One region of the Limosilactobacillus albertensis genome, then DNA from elsewhere that is predicted to be linked to it. Evidence: predicted binding sites of a transcription regulator. Region 1 holds the regulator's gene; the other holds the start of a gene.
The links. The regulator HrcA, encoded in region 1, represses chaperone genes, less so after heat shock. The targets are predictions, from matches to a motif close to TTAGCACTCNNNNNNNNNGAGTGCTAA.
Positions count from the first base shown of each region.

Region 2: the regulator HrcA is predicted to act here: its motif matches at 6,918-6,944, upstream of clpP (ATP-dependent Clp endopeptidase proteolytic subunit ClpP).

Region 1 covers NZ_JACIVD010000062.1:106,471-115,538, forward strand. Annotated here, with positions in the region: gene infB (translation initiation factor IF-2) at 1-1,676, shown strand, start outside; gene rbfA (30S ribosome-binding factor RbfA) at 1,696-2,055, shown strand; gene truB (tRNA pseudouridine(55) synthase TruB) at 2,233-3,138, shown strand; gene ribF (riboflavin biosynthesis protein RibF) at 3,153-4,097, shown strand; gene H5S41_RS06030 (hypothetical protein) at 4,164-4,535, opposite strand; gene hrcA (heat-inducible transcriptional repressor HrcA) at 4,654-5,706, shown strand; gene grpE (nucleotide exchange factor GrpE) at 5,719-6,291, shown strand; gene dnaK (molecular chaperone DnaK) at 6,316-8,184, shown strand; gene dnaJ (molecular chaperone DnaJ) at 8,310-9,068, shown strand, end outside.
Region 2 covers NZ_JACIVD010000044.1:61,161-70,228, forward strand. Annotated here, with positions in the region: gene uvrA (excinuclease ABC subunit UvrA) at 1-1,546, shown strand, start outside; gene H5S41_RS01045 (APC family permease) at 1,825-3,156, shown strand; gene rapZ (RNase adapter RapZ) at 3,338-4,210, shown strand; gene mgfK (gluconeogenesis morphogenetic factor MgfK) at 4,226-5,212, shown strand; gene whiA (DNA-binding protein WhiA) at 5,231-6,169, shown strand; gene H5S41_RS11860 (hypothetical protein) at 6,673-6,804, shown strand; gene clpP (ATP-dependent Clp endopeptidase proteolytic subunit ClpP) at 6,966-7,559, shown strand; tRNA gene H5S41_RS01070 (tRNA-Arg) at 7,677-7,748, opposite strand; gene gap (type I glyceraldehyde-3-phosphate dehydrogenase) at 8,016-9,029, shown strand.

The sequences.
Region 1 (9,068 bases):
AAAAACTATTTATGCTCGGTGTAATGATTAATCAAAATCAGTCACTTGATAAGGATACTATTGAATTATTAGCAACTGATTACGGTATTGAAGCTAAAGAAAAGGTTCAAGTCGATGTTTCAGATATCGATAAGATGTTTGAAGATGAGCAGAATAATACTGAAAATCAAGTTTCACGTCCTGCAGTTGTTACTGTAATGGGACACGTTGACCATGGTAAGACTACCTTGCTTGATAAGTTACGTCATTCTCATGTTACTGAACATGAAGCCGGGGGAATTACGCAGGAAATTGGTGCCTACCAAGTACATTATAACGACCATTTAATTACGTTCCTTGATACACCAGGTCATGCGGCCTTCACTGAAATGCGTGCGCGGGGAGCTAATATTACGGATATCACCGTTTTAGTTGTGGCAGCTGATGATGGTGTTATGCCGCAAACTGTCGAAGCTATTCACCACGCACAAGCAGCTGAAACACCGATTATTGTTGCAGTTAACAAGATTGATAAGCCCGGTGCTAATCCAGACCGTGTAACTGAAGAATTAGCCAAGTATAACTTAATCCCAGAAGACTGGGGTGGTGACACTATTTTTGTTAAGATTTCTGCTAAGTTTGGCAAGAACCTTGATGAATTGCTTGATATGATTCTCCTCCAAGCGGAAATGATGGAACTTAAAGCTAACCCAGATCAAAATGCAGCTGGTTCAGTTGTTGAAGCTCGGCTTGACCAAGGTCGTGGGTCTGTTGCAACTATTTTGGTTCAACAAGGGACACTTCATGTTGGAGACCCAATTGTTGTTGGTAATACATTTGGTCGTGTTCGGACAATGACTAACGAAAATGGTCGGCGGATTAAAGAAGCTACTCCATCCACACCTGTCGAAATTACGGGGTTAAATGAAGTCCCTGAAGCCGGGGATCGTTTTGTTGTCTTTGATGACGAAAAGACTGCCCGTGCCGCTGGTGAAGAGCGTGCTAAGCGGGCTATGGATAAAGAACGTCAAAAGACTTCCCATGTAACATTGGATAACCTATTTGCTACAATGAAGAAAGGTCAAATGAAGACACTGCCAATTATTATTAAGGCAGATGTTCAAGGATCTGTTGAGGCATTAAGCCAGAGCCTTCAAAAGATTAAAGTTGATGGTGTTCGAGTTGATATTATTCACCAAGCAGTTGGTGCAATTAATCAAAGCGATGTTACTTTAGCTGAAGCATCTAACGCGGTTATCATTGGATTTAACGTTCGGCCAACAGCTGTAGCTAAAACACTAGCTGATTCTAATAGTATTGATATCCGTCTTCATCGTGTTATCTACGATGCAATCGAAGAAGTTGAAGATGCGATGAAGGGAATGCTTGAACCAGTTTACAAAGAAGAAACAATTGGTCAAGTTGAAGTACGGCAAATCTATAAGGCTTCTAAGATCGGAACAATTGCTGGGGGAATGGTTACTTCTGGTAAGATTACCCGTGATGCAAAGGTACGATTAGTTCGTGATGGTGTTGTTATTTATGAAGGGGAACTAGGTAGTCTTAAACGCTTCAAAGATGATGTTAAAGAAGTTAAACAAGGTTATGAATGTGGTTTAACTATTGAAAACTATAATGACATCAAGGAAATGGATGTTATTGAAGCCTACAAGATGAAGGAAGTTCCTGTTAAGTAAAGCTGAGGGAGAGATAAAGATGCCAAGTAAACAATATCGAGTAGATCGTTTAGCTCAAGAAATTCAAAAAGACGTTGATGAAATCTTGTTAAAGCGCGTTCGTGATCCACGTGTGCAAAATGTTACAATTACAGGTGTGGATGTTACTGGTGATCTCCAGCAAGCAACTATTTACTATAGTATTTTGTCCGATCTTGCTTCAGATGCTGAAAAAGCACAAGCGGGATTAGATAAGGCAACTGGTCTGATTCGGAGTGAGTTAGGCGCACGTCTTAATATTTTCAAGACTCCGGAAATTAAATTTGTAAAAGACCCATCAGTTGCTTATGGTAGTCGGATTGATCAACTCATTAACGACTTACACAAAAAGGAAAAATAATTAGTAAAAAAGAGTTGTGACATAGGCTCTATTAATGATATAAAAGTGAACAACGCGGTATACAAATGGCATCTAAAGTCCGGTAAAGTCGAACTCTAGATGCCTATTTGTGATCGTTGGGCGTGAGAACAAAGCCACTTATGACGGCGATCACGCTCCCCTTTTGGAGGAATAATGATGGACGGAATAATCCCTTTATATAAAGAACGTGGTATGACTAGTTTCGCTTGTGTTAGTCGACTACGCCAAATTTTGAAAACTAAAAAAATTGGTCATTCGGGAACCCTTGATCCAGGGGTTGCAGGTGTTTTACCAATTTGTGTTGGCAACGCAACAAAGGTAGTCGACTATTTAATGAGTTCTGGAAAACAATACCAAGGAGAATTATTAATTGGTTTTGCAACCACTACTCAAGACCTTGATGGTGAAAAGGTTGCGGAGAAAACGGTTGAAAACGAGATTCCAACGAATAAAATTGTCGCAGCTATGAATAATCTTACTGGTCAGATTACCCAAATTCCACCGATGTACTCTGCTGTAAAAGTAAATGGCAAAAAGTTGTACGAATATGCGCGTGCCGGTGAAACTGTTGACCGACCTAAACGCCAAGTTAAAATAAATAAATTTGAGCTGCTTAGTTCAAAATATGATAAAGAAAATAAACAGCAACGAATTCGCTTTAATGTTGAATGTAGCAAGGGAACCTATATTCGAACGCTGGTTGTTGAACTTGCCCGTCAATTAGGTTATCCGGGCGTAATGAGTTTATTAACCCGATTAAAAAGCGGCGGATTTACATTGGATCAAACACTAAGCTTAGATGATGTGCGAGATGCAGTAGCTACACAAACTTTGCAACAATATATGTATCCATTGGATTATGCCTTAAAGGACTATCCACAGTTAACTCTTCAAACAGAACAGTGGAAAAAGGTTCAAAATGGGGGCTGGCTTGCGCCAAGTGAACTTAATACTGGTGAAAATGAAATTGTGTTATTATTTGATGGACAAGTAAAAGCACTATATCATTTAGATCCTAAAAATAATATGTATAAACCAACTAAAATGTTCGCAGTTAATTGAGGAGAGTGTAAGAGTTGCAAGTTATTAAAATTCACCATCCCTTTGATAAAAAAATGATTCCAGCAGGGCCAATTGTTCTTGCGATGGGCTTTTTTGATGGTGTTCATCGCGGTCACCAAGCAGTAATTGCTCGTGCTCGTGAAATTGCTCATGAAAAGGGATTGCCCTTAGCGGTTTTGACATATGACCATGCGCCTGGAGTGGTTTACCGTCAATATAAGGGTGGTTTTAAGTATTTATCGACAGTAAATCGAAAATTAGAATTGTTAGATAAATTAGGGGTTGACCTTGTTTATTTAATTAGTTTTACGTCATCTTTTGCCAGCTTGACACCTCAACAGTTTGTAGACCAGTATCTTGTTAGCTTTCATGCTCAAACAGTTGTCGCTGGCTTTGATCATACCTATGGGGAAGCAGAAGAAGCATCAATGGTCTTATTGCCTAAATATGCTGCTGGGCGGTTTGAAGTAGTAACAGTTCCTAAATTTACTGAGGATGGAACGCAAGAAAAAGTCGGTTCACGTGAAATTCGTCAACTGATTGATAACGGCAAAGTTGAAGCTGCTAATGGGGAACTAGGATATACTTACCAAACGACTGGTCTAGTAGTTCATGGTCTTGCTCGTGGACGGACCCTTGGCTTTCCCACTATTAACGTTGAGCACCCTCAAGAAGAGCGTCTTCCCGGAATTGGTGTTTATGCTGTAACTGTCAAAATTGGCGGTAAATGGTATAAAGGTATGGCTAGCGTTGGTCATAACATTACTTTTGGCGATGGAAACCAGCTTACCGTGGAAATTTATCTCTTTGATTTTCAACAAATGGTATATGGTGAAGAGGTAGTTGTGCGTTGGTATAAGTATTTACGTGGCGAAAAGAAATTTGATGGTGCCGATGCGTTAGTAGCACAAATGAAACGTGATGAACATGACGCCCGTCGCAAATTAAGTAAAATATAAAGGAAAAGAGGTTTGAATTTGCTGCCCATAAATATGTAGGCTAACTTTTCAAACCTCTTTTTGTAATTAATGCCGACTGCTATGATGATTGGTTGTCTGATTAATTTTATGAATATTTCGTTCAAACTTAAATCCGCCATCAGTAACTAATTTAAAGTGACGCATTTTACCATTGAAAGGCTTTCCATTTAGGCGGGCAGCCGTCCAGTTCCGCATAATATCTGTCATTGAGTTAAGGGCTTTTAGCTGTCCGAGATTATTTTCCTTAATGGCAGCATCCTTTATATCTGACTGGAGACGATAAATAAGATTGTTATGATATTCTAGCAGTTCATTAGTTAATGGAGCGTTACGGTATTTATTAAACAGTTTTTGAATTATTATCATTGCTTCTTTTGTATTCTGTGGCTGGATATAGCGCTGGTCTTTATGTTTCATGGATACTCTCCTTAAAAAATTGTTTGACGTTTCTTGACTTTTAGGGTGGTAATTGGTATATTATACAGTGTGTTTAGCACTTGACCCTAATGAGTGCTAAAAGGGGAAGTGATATTCAATGCTAACACAACGTCAGAAAAAGATTCTGCAAGCGATTGTACGTCAATATACCTCGACTGGTCAACCAGTCGGATCAAAACATTTAGCAGAAAAGTTGCCTTTTAAGGTCAGTTCAGCGACTGTCCGTAATGAGATGGCAGTTTTAGAAGACAATGATTTGATCTTAAAAGAGCACTCTTCGTCAGGTCGGGTTCCATCAAAGCGCGGTTATCGATATTATGTAGATAATTTGCTTGATCCACAGGCAGTTACGGATAATGATCTGGTTGTTATTCAAAACTCACTTGGAACCGGCTTCCAAAAGATTGACGAGATTATTTCGCACTCGGCAGATATCTTATCAAACTTAACTTCATATACTGCATTTACTTTAAAACCAGAACAAGAAAGCGTTCGGTTAAGCGGTTTTCGAGTAGTTCCACTTGGTAATCATAAAGTGATTGCTATTCTTGTAACTGATAGTGGCGAAGTTGAGAATCAATCATTCACTTTGCCACCAGACATTGATACTGATGCAATGCAAGCCGTTATCAGGATGATTAATGATCAGTTGGTTGGGCTTCCACTGTCTGAAGTAGTGAAACGACTAAAAGATGATATTCCGTTGCGGGTTTTGCATTATATGCATAGTCCTGATGGCTTTCTTGATATTTTTGATAATGTTTTATCCCAAGCAGCACGTGAAAGATTTTTTGTTGGCGGACGGTTAAACTTGCTTGATTTCGCAAGTACGCATGATCCCCATGTTATTCAATCTTTGTACGGACTGCTAGATAAAAATGATAATTTATCAAATATTCTTGATTCTACTCTTTCGTCAGATAATGGAGTTAATGTTAAAATCGGTCAAGAAATTTCTAAGAATAAGCTGCTAGATGATTATAGTTTAATTACAGCAAGCTATAACGTTGAACAGTATGGTCGAGGGATTATTGCAGTCCTTGGACCAACACGAATGCCGTATTCCAGAACAATCGGAATTGTAAATGCTTTTCGACAGGAATTAGCCAAACGGTTGTTAGATTTCTACCGTCACTATTATGATTCATAGGAGGCGAGTTAATTGGCCAAAGAAAAACAAGAAGATCAACAAAAACAAACGGTTGCTGAAAATGAAAAGGCACCAAAGAAAGAAACAAAAAAAGATGATTCTAATGAAAAATTAGATCAAACTTCAAAATTAAAAGAAGAAATTGCTAGTTTGAAGAAACAGCTTGCTGATAAAGATGACAAGTATTTGCGAGCAGAAGCAGAAATTCAAAATATGACAAACCGTTTTAATAAAGAACGGGCCCAAATCCTTAAATATGATGGTCAGGATTTAGCAAAGTCAATTTTACCTGTTCTTGACAATCTTAAGCGGGCATTAGCAATTGAAGTTGTTGATGATAACGGTAAACAACTAAAAAAGGGTATTCAAATGGTTCATGATCATCTAGTAAAAGCACTAAATGATCACGGTATTACTGAAATTAAAGCTGATGGCGAAACATTTGATCCGACCCTTCATCAGGCAGTCCAAACTGTTCCGGTTGAAGAAGGTCAAAGTCCTGAAACAGTTGTTAATGTTCTTCAAGCTGGATATCAACTAAAGGATCGGGTACTACGCCCTGCAATGGTAGTTGTAGCTCAATAAATTAGTGAGAGAAGGAATTAAATTATGGCAAGTAATAAGATTATTGGTATTGATTTAGGTACTACTAACTCTGCGGTTGCTGTTATGGAAGGTAATGAACCTAAGATTATCACCAACCCAGAAGGAAGTCGGACGACACCATCTGTTGTTTCATTTAAAAACGGTGAAACCCAGGTTGGGGAAGTAGCAAAGCGGCAAGCAATTACTAACCCTAACACGATCTCATCCATCAAGAGTCACATGGGTGAAGCAGGCTATACTGTTGAAGTTGATGGCAAGAAGTACACACCACAAGAAATTTCAGCAATGATCTTGCAATACATTAAGAAGTATGCTGAAGATTACATTGGTGATACGGTTACCCAAGCAGTTATTACTGTTCCTGCATACTTTAACGACGCACAACGGCAAGCCACTAAAGATGCTGGTAAGATTGCTGGTTTAGATGTTAAGCGGATTATCAACGAACCAACTGCTTCATCATTAGCTTATGGTCTTGATAAGAAGGACAAAGATGAAAAGATCCTTGTTTACGACCTTGGTGGTGGAACGTTTGATGTTTCTATTCTTGAATTAGGTGATGGTGTCTTCCAAGTACTTTCCACTAATGGTGATACTCATTTAGGTGGGGATGACTTTGACCAAAAGATTATGGACTGGTTAATTGCTGGTTTCAAAGAAGAACACGGTGTTGACCTATCTCAAGATAAGATGGCTCTTCAACGACTAAAGGACGCTGCTGAAAAGGCTAAGAAAGACTTGTCTGGTGTTCAGGAAGCTCAAATTAGCTTACCATTTATCTCTGCTGGTGAAAATGGCCCATTACACTTGGAAAAGACCTTAAGTCGGGCACAATTTAACCAATTAACTAATGACTTAGTTGAACGAACAAAACAACCAGTACTAAATGCTTTGAAGGATGCAGATCTTACTTTTGATGACATTGATGAAGTTATCTTAAATGGTGGTTCTACTCGTATCCCTGCTGTTCAAGAAATGGTTAAGGAATTAACGGGCAAGGAACCTAACCACTCAATTAACCCTGATGAAGCCGTTGCCTTAGGTGCTGCCATTCAAGGTGGTGTCCTTACTGGTGACGTTAAGGATGTTGTTTTACTTGATGTTACGCCACTTTCACTTGGTATTGAAACTATGGGTGGTGTATTCACTAAATTAATTGATCGTAATACAACTATTCCTACTTCAAAGAGTCAAATCTTCTCAACTGCCGCTGATAACCAACCAGCTGTTGATATTCATGTTCTTCAAGGTGAGCGTCCAATGGCAGCAGATAATAAGACGTTAGGTAATTTCCAATTAACAGATATTCCTGCTGCTCCTCGTGGTGTTCCTCAAATTAAGGTTACATTTGATATCGATAAAAACGGTATTGTAAATGTTTCAGCTGAAGACCAAGGAACTCATAAGAAGCAAAACATTACTATTAAGTCTAACTCCGGCTTAAGTGATGAAGAAATTGAGCGAATGAAGAAAGATGCTGAAGAGCACGCTGAAGCTGATAAGAAGAAGAAAGAAGAAGTCGACTTAAAGAATGAAGTAGATCAAGAACTCTTCCAAGTTGATAAGACTTTGAAAGAAGTTAAGGGCAAGGTTCCTGAAGATGACATTAAAAAGGCTGAAAGTGCTCGTGATGAATTAAAGAAGGCTAAAGAAAGTGGTAACCTTGATGAGATGAAGTCAAAGAAAGATGCCTTAAATAAGGTTATTCAAGATCTTAGTGTAAAGCTTTATCAACAAGCTCAAGGTGCCCAAGGCGGTGCTGCTAATGGTCAGCCTGGTGGTAATAACCAACAAAATGGTAACAACAATGGTAATGATGATAATACTGTTGATGGTGATTTTAAGGACGTTACACCAGACGACAAGAAATAGCCTGCGGTAAACAGTCTTAAAATGTTAGTGTAAAAGCCAAAGGCCAGAAAAAAGGACTTTGGCTTTTACTTTCGTTTGCTGGCTGTGGTATAACTAAACAAGCAATAAAATAATGAGGTATTTATATGGCAGAACAAGATTATTATGACATTTTAGGTGTCTCTAAGGATGCATCCGAAAAAGACATCAAGCGTGCATATCGCCGGCTTGCGGCAAAATACCACCCAGATGTTAACCACGAGCCTGGTGCAGAAGAAAAATTTAAAAAGATTAATGAGGCCTATGAGACACTGAGCGATAGTCAAAAGCGCGCTCAATACGACCAGTTTGGATCGGCTGGTCCTCAAGGTGGTGGTCAAGGCTTCGGCGGCTTTGGCGGTGGTCAAGCATATTCTAACTTTGGTGGCGGCTTTGATGACATCTTTAGCCAATTTTTCGGTGGCGGTGGCCGTTCTCGTCGTGACCCGACTGCCCCACGTCAGGGACGCGATTTACAATATTCAATGACACTTGATTTTATGGATGCAGTTTTTGGTAAAACTACAACTATTAAGTATGATCGTGATGTAGAATGTAAAACTTGTCATGGTACTGGTGCCAAACCAGGTAAATCGCCGGTAACTTGTCCTCGTTGTCACGGTGCTGGAGTAATTACCAGTGTTCGGCAAACGCCGCTTGGTAATATGCAGACTCAAACGACTTGTCCAGAGTGTAACGGATCTGGGAAGATTATCAAACCAGAAGATCGTTGTGAGACTTGTCATGGTGCTGGCCATGTTCATGAACGGCATGAACTCGAAGTAAAAGTTCCTGCTGGAGTTGATGATGGGCAACAAATGCGCCTTCAACACCAGGGCGATGCAGGTGAAAATGGTGGTCCTGCT
Region 2 (9,068 bases), on a different contig from region 1:
TGAATTCTTTAAGAATGTTAAACTTTCCGACCAAAACGCTAAGATTGCCCAGCCAATTCTGAAAGAAATTATCGACCGTCTTACCTTCATGAAGAATGTGGGAGTTGAATACCTGACACTTAGCCGCTCTGCAAGAACTCTTTCTGGTGGGGAGGCTCAGCGAATTCGGTTAGCCACTCAAATCGGTTCAAATTTATCTGGCGTAATGTATGTTTTAGATGAGCCATCAATCGGTCTTCATCAGCGTGACAATGACCGGCTTATTGCATCTCTAAAATCGATGCGGGATCTTGGTAACACACTGATTGTGGTTGAACATGATGAAGATACAATGCGGGCGGCTGACTATATTATTGATATTGGACCAGGAGCCGGCGAAAATGGCGGGCAGGTAATGGCAGCCGGAACTCCTAAGCAAATTATGCGTTCACGGAAGTCCTTGACTGGTCAATATCTGTCTGGTAAAAAATTTATTCCGGTACCGCAAGAACGCCGAACTGGTAATGGTAAAAAAATTACTATAAAGGGAGCAGCTATAAATAATCTAAAGAATATTACGGTTGATTTCCCGCTTGGCGAATTTATTTGTGTGACAGGAGTTTCTGGCTCTGGAAAATCAACGTTAGTAAACATAATTTTAAAACGGGTATTAGCCCAAAAGTTAAACAATAATTCTGCTAAACCCGGTAAGTATAAGTCAATCAGCGGGGTTGAAAATATTGAAAAGGTTATTAATATTGACCAATCCCCAATCGGGCGGACTCCACGAAGTAATCCGGCTACTTATACTGGTGTATTTGATGATATTCGCGAATTATTTGCGCAAACTAACCAGGCCAAAATGCGTGGTTATACAAAGGGAAGGTTCAGTTTTAATGTAAAAGGCGGTCGCTGTGAGGCATGTCATGGTGATGGAATCCTTAAGATTGAGATGAACTTCTTACCAGACGTATATGTACCGTGTGAAGTTTGTCATGGTACGCGGTATAATTCAGAAACCCTTGAAGTTGAATACAAAGGTAAGAATATTGCGGAAGTCCTTAATATGACTGTCTCTGAGGCGCTTGAATTTTTTAATGCAATTCCTAAAATCAAGCGCAAGTTGCAAACCATTGAAGATGTCGGTCTTGGTTATGTTCATCTTGGACAACCAGCAACAACGCTTTCGGGTGGTGAAGCGCAGCGGATGAAACTAGCCGCTGAACTTCATCGTCAGTCTCATGGTAAGAGCTTCTATATCTTAGATGAGCCGACAACAGGATTACACATGGATGATATTAAACGCCTATTAGCTGTCCTCCAGCGGTTAGTTGATGCTGGAAATACTGTTTTGGTGATTGAACACGATTTGGATGTTGTAAAGTCAGCAGACTGGTTAATTGATCTTGGCCCAGAGGGAGGAGCTAATGGTGGCAATATTGTGGCGACCGGAACTCCTGAACAGGTAGCTGAAGTAAAGGGCAGCTATACTGGTAAGTACCTAAAAGAGATGCTGGACCGTGATCAAAAATGGGCAGAAGAGCGAGCAACTAAGAAGAAAAAATAAAAAAGTAGTTGCAATCAAAAAGTTCTAATGGTATTCTAATAAAAATCAAAGTACACGAAATGAGGGAAATATAATGTTACGATTTAATAAACAAAATCAACAACTTTCTTCCTCCTCAGCCTCTAACTCTATTAAGGCTGAGTGATTTTGGTGTACCCAATCAATAGGTGTTAAACAAACTCGGGTTCTCTATTAATCATTTGGCATGTCCGAAGTGTATTAATAGATGAAGTTCCGGGTTTTTTATTTTGCCTAATATTAAGAATGGAGGAATGATGATGAATCAACAACCAGCGGATGAATTAAAAAGGGCGCTTGGATTTTGGTCTGCCATTTCAATTGTAGTGGGGACCATTATTGGGTCGGGAATATTCTTTAAGCAAGGCTCTGTTCTTGATAGTGCTGGAACATCGACTCTTGCAATCGCTGCTTGGGTTTTCGGGGGAATTATTACCTTGACTGGTGGACTAACTGTTGCCGAAATCGGAGCGCAGATGCCATATACCGGTGGGCTTTATGTATATATTGAAAACATTTATGGCCGGATTCTCGGTTTCCTTGCCGGGTGGATGCAGGTAATTGTATACGGTCCTGCGATTATTGCTTCAGTTGCCGGTTTTATGAGTATTTTAATGGCTAACTTTTTTGGCCTGGGAGCACAATGGCGAATACCATTGGCAGTAATTACAGTTGTTGCAATTGGAATAATGAATTTATTTGAAAATAAAGTCGGTGCAATTTTTTCTATCATTACAACAGCAGGAAAAATGATTCCGATTGCTGCTATCATTATTTTTGGCCTTTTCTGGGGTCAGCAAGACGCGTTTGGACAGACTGTTACAGAAATTCATCAATCAACTGGTGGCTTTGGGGTAGCGGTTTTAGCAACATTATTTGGTTATGATGGCTGGATTTTAATTGCTAACCTTGGTGGTGAAATGAAAAATCCGCAAAAGTTGCTTCCTCGCGCTATTATTTTAGGAATTACGGCGGTACTAATTATCTATACCTTAATTACTATTGGAATCCTTAAATTTCTTCCTGTTAATACAATTCATCGATTAGGTGAAAATGCAACAGCTTATCTAGCCGTTAAAGCTTTTGGGGCAATTGGCGGTAAGTTGCTATCAGCTGGGATTATTATTTCGATGATGGGGACATTAAATGGAAAAATGATTACGTTCCCGCGGATTGTCTATGCCATGGCTCGTCGACGCGACTTACCGTTTTCACGGTATCTCTCGTATATTACACCTAAAGGGAAGTCACCGGTTGTTGCAACAATGTTTATTATCGTATTAGCAACAATCATGATGTGCTTCTTTGATCCTGATCATTTATCAGATTTATGTGTGTTTACTGTATATTGTTTCTATTTACTAGCATTTTTTGGTATCTTCATTTTAAGAAGAAAAAATAAGGGACCACGGCCGTTTAGCACGCCGCTTTACCCCCTCGTTCCGATTATTGCGATTGCTGGTGGGATTTTTGTCCTCGTAAGTGAAGTTATGAATGATCCGGCTGGTGTAATTCTTTTTATAGGGATTGTTATTGTCGGATTGCCAATTTTATATATTGTTAAGCGGATGGATCAACGGCGGATGCATTAGCGTTTGAGGAGGAGCCTAACAAAATGTTCTCCGCAAGTACAGATAGGCCTCTAGAGTTCAGTAAAATTGAACGCTAGGGGCCTTTTTCTTTTGTAGTTAGCTTTTTCTTGCTTGGGTAAGACACGCCCGGCTTGATGTGATAAAATGGGTGAGTAGCTGTAAGGAAGAAAGGAAACTATTAATGGCAGATGAAAAACTAAAAGTAGTAATAATTACGGGGATGAGCGGGGCAGGTAAAACTGTTGCCGTTCATAGCTTAGAAGATTTAGGATACTTTGTAATTGATAATATGCTTCCGGGATTAGCAGAACGGTTTGTAGATGTAATTGAAGAGTCCGATGAATTCAATAAAATCGCTATGGTGATGGATATGCGTTCGCGGGGCTTTTACGATGAAGTTCTACCAAATTTTGAAAAGCTAAAGCAACGTTCTGATTTAGATGTTAAGTTATTATTCCTTGATGCAAATGACGTTACGTTAATTTCCCGTTATAAAGAAACTCGTCGGTCACATCCATTGTCACCGCATGGTCGAATTTTAGATGGGGTTGAATTAGAACGAAAGCTATCTGCTGACCTCAAGAGTCAAGCTGATATTGTAATTGACACAACGAATATAACGCCTCGTAACCTGAAATTACGGCTAAATAAGCTTTTTGGTCATGGTGAAGGCAGTGATTTTTATGTTGAGATAATGTCATTTGGCTTTAAGTACGGGTTACCGCTTGATGCTGATATTGTAATGGATGTTCGCTTTTTGCCTAACCCATTTTATATCCCGGAATTAAAGCACCTAACCGGGAATGATAAGGTGGTTCAAGAATATGTAATGCAGAGTCCGCTTGCTAAAGAATTTTATCAACACTTGCGTTCACTCTTAGAAATATCTCTGCCAGGGTATATTCGTGAAGGCAAGAGTAGTTTAACAATTGCAATTGGGTGTACCGGTGGTCAACATCGGTCAGTGACAATTGCTAATAAAATATCTGCTGATTTAAAAACTGATGGGTATAAGGTTAATACTTACCATCGGGACGTTGAAAAGGCGAAGTAAAGAGGAGTTTTGATTATGTTGCATAAACCAAAGATTGTAGTAATCGGTGGTGGAACTGGACTCCCAGTTGTTTTGCGCGGATTACGAGATCAAGATGCTGATGTTACAGCGGTTGTGACCGTTGCTGACGATGGCGGTTCATCAGGAATATTACGTAATTATATTAATGTTGTGCCACCTGGTGATATTCGCAATGTTTTAGTTGCACTATCGGAATTGCCGGATCTTGAACTTGATATTTTCCAATACCGCTTTAAGAGTAGTGATCAATTCTTTGCCGGCCATGCAATCGGTAATTTGATTATTTCAGCTTTATCTGAAATGAAAGGCGGTATTTTTACAGCAGTTCAAGAACTATCTGAAATGATGAAAATTAATGGTCACATTTATCCAGTCGCTAATGAACCGTTAACATTAAATGCTGAATTTACAGATGGAACAAAATTAAGCGGTGAATCAGAGATAACGGCAGCTCATAAACAGATTAAACGAGTATGGGTAACCCCTTCTGCCGATAATGATGGTCATCCTGCACGACCTGTTTCTGAGGTTTTGACCGCAATTAAAAATGCTGATCAAATTGTTATCGGTCCTGGTAGTTTATTTACAAGTATTCTTCCCAACCTTATGATTTCTGAGGTAGGACAAGCGGTATGTGAGAGCAAAGCTGAAGTAATATATATTTGTAATATTATGACGCAGAAAGGCGAAACTGATAATTTTACTGATGCTGATCATGTCCGTGTCCTAAATCAACATCTTGGGAAAAACTTTATTGATACGGTCTTAGTTAATATTCAACCAGTTCCTGCTAATTATCTTGACTTCCAAGAATGGAACGAAATTTCTCAACCGGTTAAGCATGATTTTCGCGGATTACGTGCGCAAGGCTGCCGGGTAATTAGTTCTAATTTCTTACGCCTTAAAGATAACGGGGCATTTCATGATCGAGATAAGGTAGTGGCAGAATTAATGAACCGGCTTCATCAGGTCCACGATTAATAAGGAGGCAGATGCTAAGTGTCATACGCGAGCGAGGTAAAAAAAGAATTAACAGGAATAAAAGTTCATCGTGACAATGCAAAAGCTGAGCTAATGGCGCTTATTCGGATGAATGGATCAATTGGGATTGCTGATCGGCAATTGATACTTAACGTGCAGACTGAAAATCCTGCTATTGCACGTCGAATCTATTCACTGCTAAAACAGTTTTACGGGGTAGAAAGTGAAATTGTAGTACGGCGAAAGATGAAATTAAAGAAAAATAATCAGTATATTGTCCGTTTGCGTTACCATGCCCAGCATGTTTTAGATGATTTAGGAATTCTACAAAACTTCCAGATTAAAGAACAGGTACCAGTCGAGCTGCTTAAAGATGAATGGATGGTGCGGTCTTATTTGCGGGGGGCCTTTCTTGCGGGAGGATCGGTTAATAATCCTGAAACTTCACGTTACCATTTGGAAATCTATTCTTTATATGAAGAACACAACGAAATGATTGCCCAAATGATAAACAAATTTGGCTTAAATGCGCAGACAACGGCACGACGAAGCGGATTCATTGTTTATCTAAAAGAAGCAGAAAAAATTGCAAATTTTATGTCACTAATCGGGGCAACAAATTCCATGCTACAATTTGAAAATGTACGAATTGTACGCGATATGCGAAACTCTGTTAATCGATTGGTGAACTGTGAAAATGCTAACCTAAACAAAATTGCCAATGCTTCTACCCGGCAGATTGAAAATATTGAATTTATTGATTCACGTGTCGGACTTAGCAGTTTGCCTGATAAATTAAGAGAAATAGCTGAAACGCGGCTTGCCCATCAAGAAGTAAGCTTAAAAGAACTAGGCGAATTAGTACCAGGGGGGCCAATTTCAAAGTCAGGGGTTAACCATCGTCTACGCAAATTAAATGCATACGCTGATGAATTGCGTGCTTCACAAGTAAAATAATAAAAGCCTTTAGCATATCTTCATCCTTGAATGACAGGGTATGCTAAAGGCCTTTTTATAAAAAAGAAAACCTATTTTTTATTAATGCTTTCACTAATCAATGCTAATTCTGTAGCGGCACATTCTTGATCTAATTCATTCCAATTTGTGGTAACGTTAAAAATGTTTAAGGTATTTACTGACATAGTTATATCCTCCTCGGTCTTACACCATTACTTTATTTCTCATGTCTATACTCTGTATCATACCCTAATTGGTCTAAAATGTAAATCTTTTAATTGTAACGTTTGGTAGGCGTTGATTAAAATTGGTATAGGTCAATTGGCTGAAAAGCTAAGGCAATAGTAAAGATAATCGTTTAACAATTCCAATAAAATATTTCTTAATTTTTTCTTGAGAAGACTTATTTTTTGAAATTTAGAGAGACTTGCTTTTTAAAACGATGCCCGGTATAATTGGAACGTTAATTAATTTACGTTTAATATAAAAGGAGGCAAATACACATGCGTAAAGCACACCCATACGGCGTACAAGGCCGTCGCCCAATCGCTTCAAAGTACAAGCGAGCATTAAAAGAAAAGAAGATTGAAGCTATTCGTAAGTGGGCTAAGGAAAAGCCAGCTGAAGAAAAGTAATTCATAAAAAAGATCATGCAGCTTAATGCATGGTCTTTATTTTTACAAAAATATTAAATAAAGGTTAAAACATTTGACCTTTTTTGACCAATCGAGTATAGTATTATTATCCGTTAGCATACAAGACTAACGAGTGCTAATTAACTTAAGGAGGCCATATTATGAATTTAGTTCCTACTGTCATTGAGCAATCATCACGTGGTGAACGTGCTTATGACATTTACTCACGGCTTCTGAAGGACCGCATTATTATGCTTTCCGGTCCAATTGAAGACGAAATGGCAAATTCAATTGTTGCGCAGCTTCTATTCCTTGATGCGCAAGATTCAACTAAAGACATTTATTTATACATTAATTCACCTGGTGGAGTTGTTACCTCAGGAATGGCAATTTACGACACCATGAACTTTATTAAGGCTGATGTTCAAACTATCGTCATCGGAATGGCTGCTTCTATGGCCAGTGTGTTAGTATCATCTGGTGCTAAGGGGAAGCGTTTTGGGTTACCGCACTCACAAGTTCTGATTCACCAGCCATCTGGTGGAGCACAAGGTCAGCAAACTGAAATTGAAATTGCTGCTACTGAAATTTTGAAGACTAGAAAGATGCTTAATGGCATTTTAGCTAAGAATTCTGGTCAGCCAATTGAAAAGATTCAGGCTGATACTGAACGTGACCATTACTTAACGGCACAGGAAGCGGTAGATTACGGTTTGCTTGATGGCGTAATGGAAAATAATTCAAAATTAAAGTAATACTTAATAAGTTTAATTAAACATAAATCCCTATATTTAGGCTTTTTCCTAGATATAGGGATTATTTTTATATATAAAATTTAAAAATAAAAAAGAGGCTATAGCAGCCTCACAGAATGCGCCCCCCGAGAGTCGAACTCGGATCTCGAGAACCGGAATCTCACGTGCGATCCATTACACTAAGGGCGCGTCAACAAATATTATACTATCTTAAATTATAATGGATTGCAAGGATTATTTGAAAAATTTAATCAAAATAACGCTTACATCAGAAAAATGTTGTGATTGAATAGACAATTTTTTTGAAGATGGTATCATAAGTATCGTAGGAGTTGTATATTGCTTAGACCTTACCACTGCGTCACTTACAATGGTTGACAGTTGCGATGCTGATGTAATGTGATAAACTAAGCAAGTACACTAATTTATGTTTTTCCTAAAGGAGGAATTTGCAGTATGACTGTAAAAATTGGTATTAACGGTTTTGGCCGTATTGGTCGTTTAGCATTTCGTCGGATTCACGAACTCAACACAAATGATATTGAAGTTGTTGCAATCAACGATTTGACTACTCCTTCCATGTTGGCATACTTACTTAAGTATGACTCAACTCATGGTAAGTTCCCTGGTGAAGTTTCAGCTACTGATACTGGTATTGTTGTTGATGGTAAGGAATACCCTGTATATGCTGAACGTGATGCTCGTAACATTCCTTGGGTAAAGAACGATGGCGTTGACTTTGTCCTTGAATGTACTGGTTTCTACACTTCTGCTGAAAAGTCACAAGCACACATTGACGCTGGTGCAAAGCGTGTATTGATTTCAGCACCTGCTGGTAACATCCCAACTGTTGTTCCTGGTGTTAACCTTGACACCTTGACTAAGGATGATGTTATCGTTTCAGCTGGTTCATGTACTACTAACTGTCTTGCACCAATGGCTAAGGTCTTAAATGACGAATTTGGTGTTAAGGTTGGTACTATGACTACTGTTCACGCATTTACTTCAACTCAAGCTATCCTTGACGGCCCTCGTGGTAAGAAGATGCGTAACAACCGTACTGCAAGTGTTAACACTATTCCTCACTCAAGTGGTGCTGCTAAGGCTATTGGTTTAGTTATCCCTGAATTAAACGGTAAGCTTTCAGGTCACGCACAACGTGTTGGTGTTGTTGATGGTTCATTAACTGAACTTGTTTCAATCTTGGACAAGAAGGTTACTGTTGACCAAATTAACGATGCAATGAAGAAGGCTACTGAAGGTAACGATGCTTACGGTTACACTGAAGACGAAATTGTTTCAACTGATATTATCGGTTCAACATTCGGTTCAGTATTCGATCCTTCCCAAACTGAAATTATGGAAGGTGAAGATGGCTCACAATTAGTTAAGACTGTTGCTTGGTACGACAACGAATACGGTTTCACTAGCAACATGATCCGTACTTTACTTCACTTTGCTACTCTTTAATTTGAAGTAAAATTAAACTAATTGATTAAGGTGGGAGGA